3 regions of the Pseudarthrobacter sp. S3 genome follow, and region 1 is predicted to be linked to each of the others. Evidence: riboswitches for the same ligand, from Rfam matches in the RefSeq annotation. Region 1 holds a riboswitch; each other region holds the start of a gene.
The links. Region 1 has a riboswitch for thiamine pyrophosphate ahead of thiC (phosphomethylpyrimidine synthase ThiC). Riboswitches for the same ligand answer to the same signal wherever they lie in the genome.

Region 1 (5,566 bases):
CTCGGGGCAGAGGTTTCGGGGGCGCTGAACCCCAGCCAGCAGATCGTCAAGATCGTCAATGAGGAGCTCGTTGAGATCCTCGGCGGCGAGACCCGCCGCATCCGCCTGGCCAAGTCCGGACCCACCATCATCATGCTGGCTGGCCTCCAAGGTGCCGGTAAGACCACCCTCGCGGGCAAGCTCTCCAAATGGCTCAAGGCTCAAGGTCACAGCCCCCTCCTGGTGGCATGTGACCTTCAGCGGCCCAATGCCGTCACTCAGCTCCAGGTTGTGGGCCAGCGTGCCGGCGTGCCCGTTTTCGCGCCGCACCCCGGAGCCACTTCGGAACTGGAGCACCCCGCCGGTGACCCGGTCGCCGTCGCCCGCGCCGGCGTCGACGAAGCGCGCCAGAAGCTGCACGACGTCGTGATTGTTGATACCGCCGGGCGCCTTGGCGTTGACGCCGAGATGATGGAGCAGGCGAGCCAGATCCGCCGCGCCATCGTCCCCAATGAAGTGCTGTTCGTGATTGACGCCATGATCGGACAGGACGCCGTGAACACGGCTGTCGCGTTTGACGAGGGTGTGAACTTCACCGGAATCGTGCTGTCAAAGCTCGACGGCGACGCCCGCGGTGGTGCCGCATTGTCGGTCGCGTCGGTCACCGGTAAGCCGGTCATGTTCGCCTCCACCGGCGAAGGCGTGGATGACTTCGAGCTGTTCCACCCGGACCGCATGGCCTCCCGCATCCTGGACATGGGTGACGTCCTCACTCTGATTGAGCAGGCCGAGAAGAACTGGGACAAGGACGAAGCCGCCCGGATGGCGAAGAAATTCGCCGACCAGGAAGACTTCACCCTGGATGACTTCCTCTCCCAGATGCAGCAGATCCGCAACATGGGCTCCATGAAGAAGATGCTCATGATGATGCCCGGTGCGCAGAACATCCGCGAGCAGCTGGAGAACTTTGACGAGCGCGAGATTGACCGGGTCGAAGCGATCGTGCGATCCATGACGCCGCACGAACGAGTCGCCCCGAAGATCATCAACGGCTCCCGCCGGGCACGCATCGCCCGCGGTTCAGGCGTGCACGTGTCCGAGGTCAACGGCCTGCTGGAGCGCTTCGGCCAGGCCCAGAAGATGATGAAGAAGATGGCCCAGGGCGGCGGTATGCCCGGAATGCCGGGGATGCCCGGCATGGGCGGCCCCGGCAGCGCGCGGAAGGGCGGCAAGAACGCCCCGAAGAAGAAGGCCCGCTCAGGCAACCCTGCCAAGGCTGCCCAGGAGCTCAAGGACGCCGAAGCCCGTCGGGCCGGCGCGGCGAAAGCTCTCCCCACGGGGGCGTCGTTCGGCCAGCAGGGTGGCGACTTCGACCCTTCGCAGTTGAACCTGCCCAAGGGATTCGACAAGTTCCTCGGCAAGTAACCACCCCGCCGGGCCGGGTAGCTGCAGGTGTTGTGTTGAGCACTCACGCCGACACATACTGCTGCCCAATCGGGATGTCGGCGCCGTGGAATAGGGTTGGGTCATGTTCAAACAGCGGGTAGTGTTCGTGCACGGCGCCGGACCTTTCGGTGCGGCGGCGTGGACGCGTCAGCACGGGATGGCGCTGACGTACGACGCCCTGTTCCTGCGGCGGCACGGCTTTGACCCCGTTGCTGAGCCCCTGGAGTCCTCGTTCGCCGAAGACACCGCCATCATCCTGAGCTCTCTGGCCGATGACGGCCGCGGTGCCGCCGGCGGCCATGTTGTGGCCCACGCCGAGGGTGCCATTGCGGCCATGATGGCCGCCGTCGATCGCCCCGATCTGGTGTTTTCCCTGACGCTGATTGAACCGGCGTGCTTGTCTCTGACCGCCGAACAGCCGGCCACGTCTGCTCACAGGGCGCTGATGCAACCGCTGTTCGATGCCCGGCACCAACTCAGTGATGATGATTTCCAGCGTGAGTTCGTGCGGAGAATGTTCGCGGCAGACCTGCAGGAGCCCGCCACGCCGGAGGAAAAACGGTCGGCGCGCCGGCTCCGGTTGCAGGCGCCGTCCTGGGAGGCCCCGCTGCATATTGTTCCGGGCGTCCCCACCATGGTCCTGACGGGCGGCTGGGAACCGCTCTACGAGGAGATCGCCGGATATCTGCAGGAAACCGGTGCCCTGCACCGCATTGCTGCGGGAGGACACCGGCCCCAGGACTCTGTCGAAGGTGACCGTGCCATCCGGTCGTTCATCGCCGCCGTAGGCAGGTCACGCTCGGTTCAGGCTTCCTGAGCCGTCAGCTCCCGGCCGGAATCCGAAGCTCCGGGAGGTAGACCTTCCCGCCGGCGGCCAGGAACTCCGCACTCTTTTCGCGCATCCCGCTGTAGGCCTCGGCGATGGCCGCCTGCGAATCTGCGGAACCGTATTCGTCCCTGATGTCCTGGCTGATCTTCATGGAGCAGAACTTCGGGCCGCACATGGAACAGAAGTGTGCGGTTTTGGCCGGTTCGGCGGGCAGAGTCTCGTCATGGAAGGCCTCCGCCGTGACGGGGTCCAGGGACAGCGCGAACTGGTCGCGCCAGCGGAACTCGAACCGGGCCTTGGACAGGGCGTCGTCCCGTTCATGGGCGCCGGGGTGGCCCTTGGCGAGGTCGGCTGCATGGGCGGCGATCTTGTAGGTGATCACCCCGGTCTTCACGTCGTCCTTGTTCGGCAGGCCAAGGTGCTCCTTGGGCGTGACGTAACAAAGCATGGCGGTGCCGTACCGGGCGATTTCGGTGGCGCCGATGGCGGACGTGATGTGGTCGTAGCCCGGGGCAATGTCCGTGACCAGCGGCCCCAGTGTGTAGAACGGGGCGCCCTTGCAGAGCTCCTGCTGGCGTTCCACGTTCTCGCGCACCAGGTGGAACGGGACATGCCCGGGACCCTCCACCATGACCTGCACATCGAATTCCCACGCCCGCTGCGTAAGCTCCGCGAGCGTGTCCAGCTCCGCAAACTGGGCGGCATCGTTGGCGTCCGCGGTGGCTCCCGGGCGCAGTCCGTCGCCCAGGGAGAACGCGACGTCGTACTTGGCGAAGATCTCGCACAGCTCGTCGAAGTGCGTGTAGAGGAAGTTTTCCTGGTGGTGGGCCAGGCACCAGCCCGCCATGATCGCACCGCCCCTTGAGACGATGCCGGTGACGCGGTTGGCCGTCAGCGGCACGTAACGCAGCAGCACACCGGCGTGGATAGTCATGTAGTCCACGCCCTGCTCGCACTGCTCAATGACGGTGTCCCGGAAGATTTCCCACGTCAGTGCGTTGGCCTCGCCATTGACCTTCTCCAAGGCCTGGTAGATGGGCACCGTGCCGATGGGCACGGGGGAGTTGCGGATGAGCCATTCCCGCGTGGTGTGGATGTCATCGCCGGTGGAGAGGTCCATCACCGTATCGGCGCCCCACTGGGTGGCCCACTGGAGTTTGTCCACTTCCTCGGCAATGGAGCTGGTCACCGCGGAGTTGCCGATATTTGCGTTGATCTTGACCAGGAACGCCTTGCCGATAATCATCGGTTCGGATTCCGGGTGGTTGATGTTGTTGGGGATGATGGCGCGGCCGGCAGCGACTTCGCTTCGGACAAGCTCCACGTCGCAGTTCTCGCGAAGGGCAACGAACTGCATCTCCGTGGTCACCACACCCTGCCGTGCGTAGTGCATCTGGGTGACGTTCCGGCCGTCGACGGCGCGGCGGGGCACCGGCTGTGCCCCCTTCCACTCCGCAGAGGCTGCGCCGCGCCGCACGGCCGACTTGCCGTCGTCGAGCAGGTTCCGTTCCCGTCCGCTGTAGGGCTCGGTGTCGCCGCGGGCGGTGATCCACTCCGAGCGGAACGGGTTAAGGCCCACCACCGGATCGCTGCCCGGCCCGGCCGTGCGGTAGGTCCGGAAAGGCCCGTTCGCCGAGCCGTTCGGCGACGGTTCCAGTGCGATCTCGGTCACGGGAACCCGGATTCCGGTGGCGTCATCAGTGATGAACGCCAGTGAGTGGGACTTCAGTGACTGGGTTTCAGGCTGGAACGTTTGATCCTGGTCGGCGTCAGTTTGGGCAGGGATCAGCTGTGTTTCTTGTGTATTCAATGAATACTCACTTCCTTCGCCGGCATTACCCGGACAGGTTCAACGGTCGCAGGCAGCGTCAGCCCGATCTCAGCCCTTACAAGGGCTCCCGTGTGGTCAACTCGAAACTACCACAGGCCGAGGGCGGCCAGGTGACGGCAATCACGGGACCGGGGTCGCAATCTGCCCCTCCAACCACTTGAATTAAATTGAAGCTTCAAGTAAATTAGTGGCATGGCCGCCTTCGCCCCGAAGGCCAACGGACCGGGAGCGTTCAATGACTGCAGAAGCCACCAGCCGGGATCTCCTTCCCGCCGACCTCTCCATGGGCACCGTCATGCTCAAGGTGGGCGACATGAAGCTGATGACCGACTATTACCAGCGCGCACTCGGCCTGGAGGTTGTGGCCGAAGAGGACGGCGGCGTCTACCTTGGCCGCCTTCAACGCCCGCTCGTCCATCTCGCGGCCGCCCCTTCGCTGATCCTTCCTGGCAGGGGAGAGGCCGGGCTGTTCCACACCGCGCTGCTCTTTGACAACCAGGCATCGCTGGCTGCCACGGTGGCCTCTGCGGCCCAATACGAACCCCGGTCTTTCACCGGCAGCGCCGACCACCTCGTCAGCGAGGCCTTCTACTTCAATGACCCCGAAGGCAACGGCATCGAACTGTACTGGGACAGACCCCGCGAAAACTGGTCCTGGAATGGGAAGGCTGTAGTGATGGACAGCCGGGCACTGCCGCCGCAGCGCTACCTCGAGCAGCACCTGACCCAGGAATCCGTGGCCGGCCAGCGGGCTAGCGAAGCCGGCGTGGGCCACGTCCACCTCCAGGTGGGCGACGTCCAGTCAGCGCACGATTTCTACGTGGGCACGCTGGGCTTCGAAAAGACCGCCGGCTGGCACGGGCAGGCGCTGTTTGTCTCGGCGGGCGGGTATCACCACCACATGGCCATGAACGTCTGGAACAGCCGCGGAGCCGGTCCCCGCAGGGACACCCTGGGCCTGGGCGAAGTGCTCATCGAGGTCCCTTCCGGGGATGACGTCGGAGCGCTCGCCGACCGCCTGATGGTCGCCGGTGTAGCCTCGCACCACACGGGCGCCGTGCTTCGCTTCGAGGACCCGTGGCGCAACAATATCCGTGTCGCCGTCCGCTGAGTGCGGATGCCAAAAGAGCGGCCTGCCTTGTACTAGGCTGATTCTGAACGGACGGGGCGGCACCTGATGCAGCCCTTCCGGGCCGCACCGTCGACGGAATAAGGGCTGTTCCCATGGGCTTCACTGAAATTTTTGTTTCCACTCACGATGCCGCGCTGAAGCGGGCCGTCGTCCTGGATGCGGGCGGCTCCCCGGCGGGCGAGGGTCTGCGGATTCCCGGAATCAGCGATTTCGAAATCGAGCAGCTCGGCGATCTTGCCGGTGCTGCGGTGCACGCCGGCGGCGCGGACTATGAACTGGCCATGGTGGACGTGGCGAGTGATTCCCTTCTCGGGGTTCCGCCGGCCATGGTGCGTGCGCTGGCCGACCT
Region 2 (5,566 bases), 1.3 Mb from region 1:
CCCGCTCGCCGTCGTTCTTCCCATCCTCGGTGCTGCCCTGGCCTTCCTCCTGATCCGGCACTCCCGCGCCCAGCGCGCGGTGAGCATCGGGGTGCTGTCCCTGACGCTCGTGCTGGAGTGCCTGCTGCTGGGCTCCGTGTGGGACGGCGGAACCGCCGCCGTGAACATCGGTGGCTGGCTACCGCCGTGGGGCATCACGATGGTGGTGGACCAGTTCTCGTCCCTCATGCTCGTGGTGTCGTCGGCCATCAGCCTCGCCGTGCTGGTCTATGCCACCGGGCAGGGCATGGCCGACGGCGACCACGACGCGCCGGTGTCGATCTTCCACCCCACCTACCTGATCCTCGTAGCCGGGGTCTCCAACGCGTTCCTGTCCGGTGACCTGTTCAACCTGTACGTCGGTTTCGAGATCCTGCTGACGGCAAGCTATGTGCTGATGACGTTGGGCGGAACCGGCCCGCGCATCCGCGCCGGTGTCACGTACGTGGTGGTCTCCGTGGTGTCCTCGGTGCTGTTCCTGATCTCCATCGCCATGGTCTACGGCGCCACCGGAACCGTGAACATGGCCGACCTCGCCATTAAGCTCGCGGACCTGGACGGGGGAACCCGGACCCTGCTGCACGTGATGCTCCTGGTGGCCTTCGGCATCAAAGCGGCCGTGTTCCCGCTCTCCTTCTGGCTGCCTGACTCCTACCCCACGGCGCCCGCGCCGGTCACCGCGGTATTCGCCGGCCTGCTGACCAAAGTCGGGGTCTACGCGATGGTGCGCACGGAGACCCTCCTCTTCCCGGGGGACAGCCTGAACACTCCGCTGATGGTGGCGGCGCTGCTGACCATGGTGGTGGGAATCCTTGGCGCATTGGCGCAAAGCGACATCAAACGTCTGTTGTCTTTCACCCTGGTGAGTCACATCGGATACATGGTGTTTGGGCTGGCTATGTCCTCGGTGGCCGGGCTTGGCGCCGCCGTGTTCTACGTGGCCCACCACATCACCATTCAGACCAGCCTTTTCATGGTCACGGGCCTGATCGAACGCCGTGGCGGCAGCTCTTCCGTGGACAGGTTGGCAGGCCTGGCCAAGCTGTCACCCATGCTGGCCCTGCTGTTCTTTATCCCCGCCATGAACCTGGCCGGGATCCCGCCGTTCTCCGGGTTCCTGGGGAAGGTGGGGCTCATCCAGGCGGGCATCGAACTGGGCACGCCGCTGGCCTACGCCCTGGTGATCGGCGGCGTGGTCACCAGCCTCCTGACCCTGCTGGCTGTCGCACGGGTCTGGAACCGCGCGTTCTGGCGCAAGCCCTCGGACGCCGAGCACCCGGACCCCGTCTTGCTGGCCGCGCCCGAGGATTCGGACACCGGCAGCCGGGCCGGCCGCAAGAACGTCACGCTGCTGCCCCGGACCATGGTGGGTTCAACGCTGGGCCTGGTGGCGCTGGGCGTGTCACTGACGGTCTTCGCCGGCCCGTTGTTCACCGTCTCGGACCAGGCCGCCCACGAAATGCTGGACAGATCCGCCTACATTCAGGCCGTTCTGGGCGAGGACACGCAGGTTCCCCCGATGGCCCTGAAAGACGGAGGAGGCAAATGAGCCGCCGGCGGATTTCCCTGCGCCAGGAACTGCCCCTGCTGGTATGGCTGGTGATCGTCTGGGGCGCCCTGTGGCAGGACCTCAGCCCCGGCAACCTGCTGTTCGGCGCGTTGCTGGCCGTGCTCGTGGCCCGGATGTTCTACCTGCCGCCGGTAGAAGTCAGCGGCCGCTTCAACATTCTTCACGCCGTGCCATTTGCCCTGCGTTTCCTGGGCAGGGTGGCGGCAGCGAGCGTTGAGGTCATGTACTTGGCGGCTGTCCGCGGCCCCCGGGTCATCAGCTCCGTCGTCGCAGTGCCGTTGCGGAGCCACCAGGACCTCATGGTCACCGCCACCGGGCATGTGATCTCCCTGATCCCGGGCTCCCTGGTGGTGGAAGTGGACCGGTCAACGTCCACCTTGTACCTCCACGGGCTCAACGTCAGCAGCCCGGAAGAGGTCGCGAACCTGCGCAGGGAAGTCCGCTCGATCGAGGCGGACCTGATCAGGATCATGGGTTCCCGCGAAGAACTCGAAGCAATCCGGCAGGAGGCCGCAGCATGATGCAGACCGTTCTGGCTGTTACGGCAGTCATTCTTTCGCTGGCAGCGGCGGGAGCCATCATCAGGATCTCCCGCGGCCCGTCGCTGCTGGACAGGGTGCTGGCCTCCGACGTCCTGCTTGCGATCCTCGGCGCGGCCCTGTGTATCGATATGGCCGTCAACCGGCACCTGAACAACCTGATGCTGCTGGTGGCGCTGTCCATTGTCGGCTTCATCGGGTCAGTGACAGTTGCGCGCTTTGTGGCCGACCGTCGGGAGCAAGCCAATGAATCCTGAGGCCGGCGTGGTTGATAACGTCATCGATACCGTGTCGGCGGTGTTCCTGCTGGTGGGTGCCCTCATGTCCCTCGCCGCCGCCGTCGGACTGCTCCGCTTTCCGGACCTGCTCAGCCGCATGCACGCGGCCACCAAGCCCCAGGTGCTGGGGCTGTTCCTGCTCCTTGCGGCCATCGGCCTGCAGATGCGCACCTGGTGGGTGTGGCCCGCGCTGCTCGTGGCCTGGATTTTCCAGCTGCTGACCGTGCCGGTTTCTGCCCACATGGTGGGCCGCGCCGGGTACCGCACCAAGCACCTGCACCGCGAGCTGCTCAGCTCCGATGAACTCGACGCCGTGGTTCAGAAGGCGGCACAATCCGCCCGGGATGACTCCTCCCGGGATGAAGCGGACGACGGCGGCCGGCGGGGCTGAGCCTCATTCGTCGATGCTAGTGTTCCGCCCCGCGCGCGAGTTTTTGTCCAGATAACACGGCGTCAGTGCCGGTTGGAGGCCTTTAGCTGGACAAAAACTCATGGGTTGGTGGTGCGCTTAGACGATGTCCTGGGACTTGGCGAAGCGGGTAATGGCCCGCTGTGTGCCGCGGTTGGCCAGCACCTGGATGATGGTGCTGACCGAGGCCGAAATAAGCGCGAACGTCAGCGCCGAGCGGAGGCTCGTGGGGGTGTCTTCATCCTTGCCGGTGGGAGGCTTCCGGCCCGTGGACTTTTCCCACACGGTATTGACCATCTTGGTGCCGACGAATCCGGCGCCGAGGCTGATTGCAGTGCCGAGCAGCTTGATGAACAGGTTCATTCGTTGAACTCCTTGTGAGCGGATCCGGGACTGCCTTTAGCCTAACCCGGCCGCATCGACTCCAGAATCTCCCGCAGGGCCTCCACCACGAGATCATGGTCCTGCTGTTGGGGCAGGCCCGAGACCGTCACCGTGGCTACGGCACCCACGCCGGTGACGTAGACCGGGAAGCAGCCGCCGTGGGCCGCGTAGACGGTTTCGTCGTACCAGCCGTGGTCCTCGATCCGGCCGCCGTGCAGCCGGCCGCGGAGGCCCACCAGCAACGACGGGATCTCATACCTGGCGGCGGTGCGCTGCTTCGCCCGGATCCAGTGCTCGTTGTCGGGGGTGGCCCCGTCCAGGGCAACATGGAAAAGGACCTGGTCACCCTTCGTGATGTCGATCGCGATAGGCAGCTGGCGCGATTTGCCGAGCTCCACCAGCAGCAGCCCCAGGTTGAGGGAATCATCCCTGGTGAAATGGGGAAACTGCAGCTCGCTGACCTCGCCCTCGATGCGGGCGATCAGGGCCTCCAGCAGCCCCGCCGGCTGGGGCACCGTCGCATCGGGATTGAACGCAGTCACAGTCGGGTTGTTGGCAGTCATGGCCCACAATCTACCCCGCCCGCGGTGTAAACTGGAGCACGCCCATCAGGGCAGATTTATTACGACAGGGGAGCGCCGCCGTCGGACATCACTGGCATTGCCAGGGACCCGCAGGCCGGCGCTGAGAGTGCGGACAGCCGCAGACCCTCGAACCTGATCCGGTTAGTACCGGCGCAAGGGAGTCGAGTTCTCGAAGGGTCCGGCAACGGCGGCAGCGCCGCTTACCGGGGCACTTTCCCCTCCTGTTCCTCAGGAGGACAATATGACAACTGCAGCATTCAAAAAGACCGGCAATACCTGGCGTGTTGTGGACATCGTGGTGGCGGCGCTCATCGCCATCACCGGCGGCGTGATCTTCTGGGCGTGGTCCCAAGCCGCCGGCATCGTTTCCGCACCGATGAATGCCGTTTACCCCCCGCTGACCGGCCTGATCGCCGGCGGCTGGATGATCCCGGCAGTGCTGGGCATGCTCATCATCCGCAAACCCGGCGCGGCGCTCTTCTGCGAAACTGTGGCCGCCACCGGCGAACTCATCATGGGCTCGCAGTACGGCGCCACGGTGCTGATCTCCGGACTCCTCCAGGGCCTGGGCGCCGAACTGGTGTTCTTCCTGCTGGTGTACGGCAACTTCCGGTTCAAATCCTCCCTGCACCAGAAATACAACCTCATCGCCGCTCTACTTGCCGGTGCCGGGGCGGGGCTGTTCTGCGGCCTCAACGACTCGTTTCTGCCGTGGGGCTGGAATATCGCCTACGAGCCGGGCGACAAGCTCGCCTACATCGTGTTCTGCACCATCTCCGGCGCGGTGATTGCGGGCGCGCTGTCCTGGATCGCCACGCGCGGCCTGGCCAAGACCGGTGTGCTGAGCTCGTTCGCGTCCCGGAAGGCAGCGTCGGAGCCCGCCTTCAACTGATGACCGCTTCCGACGCCGGCGCTTCCGGAGTGCGCCCCGCCACGGTATCCGCCCGTGGCTGGGGCTGGCGGCATGCCGGCCGTTCCGCCCCCGCCGTCCATGGGCTCGACCTCGACATCGCTCCCGGCGAGCGGGTGCTGCTGCTGGGCCCGTCGGGCGCGGGCAAGTCAACGCTGCTGCACGCGCTCGCGGGGGTGCTGGGGGATGAAGGAGACGACGCCGACGAAACCGGTTCGCTGCTGATCGACGGGGTGGTTCCCCGCGGGCAGCGCGGCCGCTCAGGCCTGATGCAGCAAGACCCCGAAACGCAGGTAGTTCTGTCGCGCCTGGGTGACGACGTCGCCTTCGGCGCCGAGAACCTCGCCGTTCCACGGGACGAGATCTGGCGGCGCGTCCATGAAGCGCTCGACGACGTCGGGCTGCGAAGTACCGGGGCCGGCGCTGTTTTGAACGCCAATGGCACTGGTGTGGACGCCGACGGCGGGCCAGGTGCCGCCGGGCTCCCGCTGGACCACCCGACGTCGGCTCTGTCCGGCGGACAGAAACAGCGTCTGGCGCTGGCCGGGATCCTCGCGATGCGGCCCGGGCTGATCCTGCTGGATGAGCCCACCGCGAACCTGGATCCCGCCGGCGTGCTGGAAGTCCGGGACGCTGTGGGCCGCTGCCTGGACAAAACCGGCGCCACACTCGTTGTGGTGGAACACCGCGTGTCCGTCTGGAAGGACCTGGTTGACCGGATTGTGGTGCTCCAGCCGGGCTCCGCTGCGGGCTCCGCAGGAAGTTTGGCCGCTACATCCGCTGTCCTCCTGGACGGGCCGCCGGATCAGGTGCTCGCGGACGCACGGGACATGCTGATCGGTGCGGGCGTCTG
Region 3 (5,566 bases), 350 kb from region 1:
GGATCTGATGCTCGGGGCCCTGAGTTCCACCGATGACAACGACGAACGCGTGCAGGCCGTGATGCGTGCTTACTACCGCTTCATCGCCAGCGATGACCAAGCGCACCGCCTGGTCTTCGAATCGGACCTCATCAACGATCCCGATGTCAGTTCACGCCTCGAGACATTCAACAAGACGTTCGCGGATGCTGTGGCCCGCGTGATCGCCGAGGACACCAAACTGCCGCACCTGGAAGCACAGCTCCTGGGGCGCGGCCTGGCCGGAATGGCCCAGGTCAGCGCACGGTATTGGCTTGAAACGGATGGGAACCTGGACCTCGATGTGGCCAGCGACCTCATTTACCGTTTAGCTTGGCGCGGAATCTCTCGCTTCCCCAAAGAGTCCTAGACTACAAATAAGAGAACCCAAAGAAACTTTGATTGGCTGGGAGGCCCCCTGTTGGAAATTAAGATCGGCATTCAGAACATTGGCCGCGAAATCGTCCTGGAATCGGCTCAGGATGCAGACACTGTAGCCACGGTTGTTGAAGAAGCCATCACCAAAGGCACCGAACTCCGCCTCAAGGACGACAAGGGCCGCATCATCATCATTCCCGGCAACGCCCTGGGCTACGTGGAAATCGGCGCCGAAGAGGCCCGCAAGGTCGGTTTCGGCCAGTTCTAGCAGATCCGCAGCTGGCCGCCTTGGCGGTTGGCCGCTGCTTTCCGAGGAGATTAGATGCTTTCGCTGACCATCGTTGTCCTGGTCGCAGCGGCCGCAGGTTTTATTGTCTGGGCCAATGACAAGCGCCACACCCGGTATGGGACGGGGTTGCCCGCAGGGGTTGCCGTTGCGGTGGGTGCGGTCAGCTGGATCATATTTATCGCGGCAGGATTCGGCTACCAGCCGGGCCTGACGTGGATTCCCTGGGTCCTGCCCATGGCGCTGGGCACCGTCGCTGCCATCGGGACGGTCATCTACCTCGGGCGGATCCGCGAAGGCCACGATACTCAGCGGCTGACGCAGGCGCTCAAATTGTAGGCAATTTCTTATAGAACGGTGACCACCACCCAGCAGGGTGGTGGTCACCGTCCTTTAAGCCACCGGCTGGGCAGTAGCACCGAGCCGGGCGGCAGCAGCACTCACGGCCGCCGCCGCAGTGGCATCCCGTTCAGTGGCCTCGCCGCCGGCGTCGTGGGACGTATAGCGGAGATGGACCTTGTTGTAGCGCCAGTCAAGGTCCGGGTGGTGGTTCTGGTCTTCGGCCAGGCGTCCGACGGCGGCAATCAGCTCGAGTGCAGCGGCCGCCGTCGGCGTCTTATAGACAGCAACGAGCCCGCCCTGCCGGTACTGCCAGCCAGGCAGCGCGGCGAGGACGGCCTCGACCCGCTCGCGTGTGAGTGTGTCATGCTTGCCGGCCATGGCGGCCTCCTTGGCTCGTCTGGTGAGCCCGCCGCGGCCTTTGCCGACGGCGCCCGGCCTGGAGGAGAAGGCCTAGAGAAACTCTGCCCGGCCTTCCATGGCCGATGACGCCAAAGCGTGCTCGCGGCGCGGAATCCTGCCGGCCGCTTTCGCCAGCCTACCGGCGATGACGGCGTGTTTGAAGGCCTCCCCCATGAGTGCCGGGTTCTGCGCACGCGTGACCGCGGTCGCCAGCAGCACGGCGTCACAGCCAAGTTCCATGGCCAGTGCGGCGTCGGATGCCGTGCCGATGCCTGCGTCCAGCACCACGGGCACCGAGGCGCGCGAGACGATCAGTTCGATGTTGTGTGGATTCAGGATTCCCAGGCCGGTGCCGATGGGCGCTCCGAGCGGCATAACCGCGGTAGCACCCAGGTTTTCCAGCCGCAGGGCCAGGACCGGGTCATCGTTGGTGTAGGCAAACACTTTGAAGCCGCGGTTTACAAGCTGTTCCGTGGCGTCCACCAGCTCCACGGCGTCCGGCAGCAGGGTCTGTTCATCGGCGATGACTTCCAGCTTGAGCCAGTCGGTTTCCAGCGCTTCGCGGGCGAGTTCCGCCGTCATAACCGCGTCCCGGGCGGTGAAGCAGCCTGCAGTGTTGGGCAGGATCCGGATCCCGTGGTCCACCAGGAGCTGGAAAAGGGACCCCGATTCGGCTGGCGAATAGCGCCTCATGGCCACGGTGGTCAGTTCGGTTCCGGACGCCAGCAGGGCAGCGCCCAACCCGTCGAGGCTCGGGGCTCCCCCGGTGCCCATGATGAGGCGGGAGCCGAGCTCGAAGCCGTCGATCATCAGCCTGTCAGCGGCTTCGGGCAGGTTCTGTGAGCTGATGTTGCTAGTTACTGTCATGGTGTCAGCCTCCCTGGACTGCTGTGACCAGTTCGACGTCGTCACCTTCGGCGAGCGCCGTGACGAACCACTGGCTGCGGGGTACTACTTCGGAGTTATGGGCGACGGCGACGCCGAGTTTCTGCCCGTCTGTCGCCTGACCGTTGGCTGCGAGGGGGCGGCCTGTGATCTGACTGATAAGGGTGGTGATGGAGGCGTCGTCCGCCACGGAATGGCGCGAGCCGTTGAGGGTGATGTTCATGCTGATTCCTTCTGAGGGTCGAGGTCCTTCATGTTGCTGATGTCCTTGGGTGGGGACTGTGTGCCGGTTGTGCGGTGCTGTCTTGAAAAGCGCGCCGGGTTGAGCGCCCACCAACGAGGATCCGTCCGGCCGTCGAGCAATTCCCGGCAGATCGCTGCCGCCGCCGGAGCAAGGAGCACTCCGTGACGGAAGAACCCGGTGGCAATAATCAGCCCGGCAATGTTCTCCATGCTCTCCTGGTTTCCCGTTCCTGGTGCGGAAACCGGTACGCGGCCCAGGAGCGGCGCGTTGTCCGGGGTCGCCGGCCTTGCCCGTGCCGTGCATTCCAGGAGTTCAAGCTCCGAGACGGCCGGCACCAGGACCTGGGCGTCACGCAGCAACTGGTAGACGCCGCCGGCCGAGACAGCACCATCGCCTGTCCCGGCGAGCGCGTCCTCCCGTTGCGTCGCCCCGATCACCACCGTGCCGTCCCCTCTGGGAACGATGTAGACCGGCACACCATGGACTATTCCGCGGACTGTCGAGGTGAGGAGCGGACGCAGGTGCTCCGGAACAGCAAGGCGCAGGATGTCACCGTAGACGGGTCGCAGGGGCAGGTGCAGCCCAGCAGGCAGGCCTTCCAGCGACCCCGCCGCCAATCCGTTGGCCACAATCGTCTCCCCGGCGTGGACAGTTCCGCCGTCAGCGAGCGCCACGCCGCAGATGCGTCCGTCCTCCCAAAGAACGGCAGCGGCCCGCTGGTCAACGGCGAATCCCCCGCGGGCACCGGCCACGGCGGTTTCTGCTCCCGGTTCGTGGACGGCCAGGACTTCCTGGAGGCACGCCACCAGCTTCCGTGGATCCACCTGATGGTCTGCGGGGATGTCCAGGGCACAGGAGATGGCCGGGCTGAGCAGGGATTCCCTGGACCTGGCCTCACGGACAGTCAGGGGTTCCACCACCAGGCCGCTGGCCTGCTGTACGGCCCGGAGGTCCATCAGCGCCCTGCGGTCCGCGGCGTCCGCGCCGATGGCGAGGGTCGGCGTCGTCAGGTATCCGGTCTCGCCAGCCCCTGCCAGGGCGAGGTCTGCCGCGAAACCGGGCCACAGGCCGGAGGATGCAAGCATCAGCTCCAGGAGGTCTCCCTCCTGATAGTGGAGTTCGCTTACAGGTGCCAGCATGCCGGCGGCTGCCCAGCTGGCGCCTCTCCCGGGCGCGTCATCGATCAGCACAACGGAACGGCCGGACCGCCGGGCCTCCCAGGCTATGGCGTGGCCGATGACTCCACCGCCGATGACCGCCACGTCGGCGAGCAGCACCGGGTCCGGTCGGAATGATGCAGTCTCAGGCGGGCTGCTTATTGCGGGGGGCATATGGTTCCTTCCCTACGCCGGTACTAGCCGGATCAGGTCAAGCGGTCGGCTCTGACGCCCTCTCAGCCCGGCCGCTTTGTGACGGCTGCAACGGGCTCCCGCAGTACCTGCCCAGTTTAGGGGAATTAGGCTGGTTTCCATGAACTCGCAATCCTTCGCCGCTGCAGGCACGCCCTCAGCCAGCTCTTCCACACCCGAATCCTCGATCTCAACAGATCCCACCGGCGGCATAGGCCCGGGCCTCCCGCACAGCGCCCGGCTGTACCTCTGCACCGACTCACGCCGTGACCGCGGCGACTTTGGCGAGTTTGTGGACGCGGCTTTTGCCGGCGGCGTCGACATCATCCAGCTCCGCGACAAGGCGATCGAGGCGGCGGAGGAGCTGGAGCTGCTGGCCGTGCTTCAGGCCGCGGCCGAACGCCACGCAAAGTTATGGGCCGTCAATGACCGTGCAGATGTCGCTATGCTGTCCGGCGCCCCCGTCTTCCACATCGGGCAAAAAGACCTGCCGGTCGCTTCCGCCCGCGCCCTGCTTGGGGCACCCACAGCGGTCGGGCTGTCCACGCACACCGCCGAACAGATCGAAGGCGCCATCCGGCTGTCCGGCGGGCTGACGTCCGAACGCGGCCTGGACTACTTCTGCGTCGGACCGGTCTGGGCCACTCCCACCAAGCCCGGCCGGGCCGGCGTCGGCCTTGAGCTGGTGCGGTACGCTGCCGAAGCAGTCCGCGCTGCCGGCGGCGCCCAGGCCACCTTGCCCTGGTTTGCCATCGGAGGCATCGATCTTGGCAACGTGGAGCAGGTAGTGGAGGCCGGTGCCGGCAGGATTGTGGTGGTGCGTGCCATCACCGAGGCCCCCGATCCCGCAGCGGCGGCTGCAGCACTCGTGGCGGCCCTGGACGCAGGCGCATCCTGACAATTCCCCGCGTGGCGGACCGTGGGCGTGCACGATCCATGCAAATCGGGCTAACCTGATTTTCGTGTCACATCATCGGTTGGCCCCCAATGTCCACGAGCAGACCAACGAGCTCGCGGCGGCACTGAGCGCCCTGCGGACCGAGCTGGAACTTCCCGGAACCTACCCGGCGGAGGCGGTCCGGGACGCGGAAGCGGCGGTGGCCGCACACGAGTTGCCGGGCGCTGACCTGACAGAGGTGGACTTCCTCACCATCGATCCGGCGTCCTCCACTGACCTGGACCAGGCGCTGTTCATCGAGCGCGCGGACGCTGGCTACCGCGTGCTCTATGCCATCGCTGATGTGCCGTCCTTTGTCCGCCCCGGCGGCGTGCTGGATGCAGAGACCCGGCGCCGCGGCCAAACGTTCTACGCCCCGGACGGCCGGATCCCGCTGCACCCTGAGGTCATCAGCGAAGGAGCCGGCAGCCTCCTGGCCGGGCAGCTTTGTTCCGCCTACGTGTGGGAGTTCGGGCTGGACAACACCGCACAGGTCTCCACGGTGAGTATCCGCAGGGCCACCATCCGCAGCAGGGCCAAGCTGAGCTACAAGGGAGTCCAGGCCGAACTCGACGCCGGGACGCCCGCTCCCGTGCTGCAGCTCCTGAAGGAAGTGGGGCTCAAACGGGTTGAACTGGAGCGGCAGCGTGGCGGCGCCAGCCTGAACATGCCTGAGCAGGAAATCGTGCAACTGCCCGACGGCGGCTACCGGATTGCCGCGGCACCGC

Region 2: it holds a riboswitch for thiamine pyrophosphate, as region 1 does, so the genes downstream of both, ACQCSV_RS18865 (ECF transporter S component) here and thiC (phosphomethylpyrimidine synthase ThiC) in region 1, are expected to answer to the same signal.
Region 3: it holds a riboswitch for thiamine pyrophosphate, as region 1 does, so the genes downstream of both, thiO (glycine oxidase ThiO) here and thiC (phosphomethylpyrimidine synthase ThiC) in region 1, are expected to answer to the same signal.

The regions. Positions count from the first base shown of each region.
Region 1 covers NZ_CP189583.1:2,608,358-2,613,923, reverse strand. Annotated here, with positions in the region: gene ffh (signal recognition particle protein) at 1-1,404, shown strand, start outside; gene ACQCSV_RS12550 (alpha/beta hydrolase) at 1,508-2,242, shown strand; gene thiC (phosphomethylpyrimidine synthase ThiC) at 2,247-4,064, opposite strand; TPP riboswitch at 4,059-4,166, opposite strand; gene ACQCSV_RS12540 (VOC family protein) at 4,321-5,196, shown strand; gene ACQCSV_RS12535 (hypothetical protein) at 5,310-5,566, shown strand, end outside.
Region 2 covers NZ_CP189583.1:3,914,083-3,919,648, reverse strand. Annotated here, with positions in the region: gene ACQCSV_RS18895 (Na+/H+ antiporter subunit D) at 1-1,588, shown strand, start outside; gene ACQCSV_RS18890 (Na+/H+ antiporter subunit E) at 1,585-2,130, shown strand; gene ACQCSV_RS18885 (monovalent cation/H+ antiporter complex subunit F) at 2,127-2,405, shown strand; gene mnhG (monovalent cation/H(+) antiporter subunit G) at 2,395-2,817, shown strand; gene ACQCSV_RS18875 (DUF4235 domain-containing protein) at 2,935-3,198, opposite strand; gene ACQCSV_RS18870 (heme-degrading domain-containing protein) at 3,240-3,782, opposite strand; TPP riboswitch at 3,839-3,980, shown strand; gene ACQCSV_RS18865 (ECF transporter S component) at 4,045-4,695, shown strand; gene ACQCSV_RS18860 (ABC transporter ATP-binding protein) at 4,695-5,566, shown strand, end outside.
Region 3 covers NZ_CP189583.1:2,953,362-2,958,927, forward strand. Annotated here, with positions in the region: gene ACQCSV_RS14090 (TetR/AcrR family transcriptional regulator) at 1-388, shown strand, start outside; gene ACQCSV_RS14095 (DUF3107 domain-containing protein) at 440-664, shown strand; gene ACQCSV_RS14100 (hypothetical protein) at 719-1,021, shown strand; gene ACQCSV_RS14105 (4a-hydroxytetrahydrobiopterin dehydratase) at 1,076-1,402, opposite strand; gene ACQCSV_RS14110 (thiazole synthase) at 1,475-2,290, opposite strand; gene thiS (sulfur carrier protein ThiS) at 2,295-2,531, opposite strand; gene thiO (glycine oxidase ThiO) at 2,528-3,883, opposite strand; TPP riboswitch at 3,876-3,995, opposite strand; gene thiE (thiamine phosphate synthase) at 4,023-4,799, shown strand; gene ACQCSV_RS14130 (RNB domain-containing ribonuclease) at 4,864-5,566, shown strand, end outside.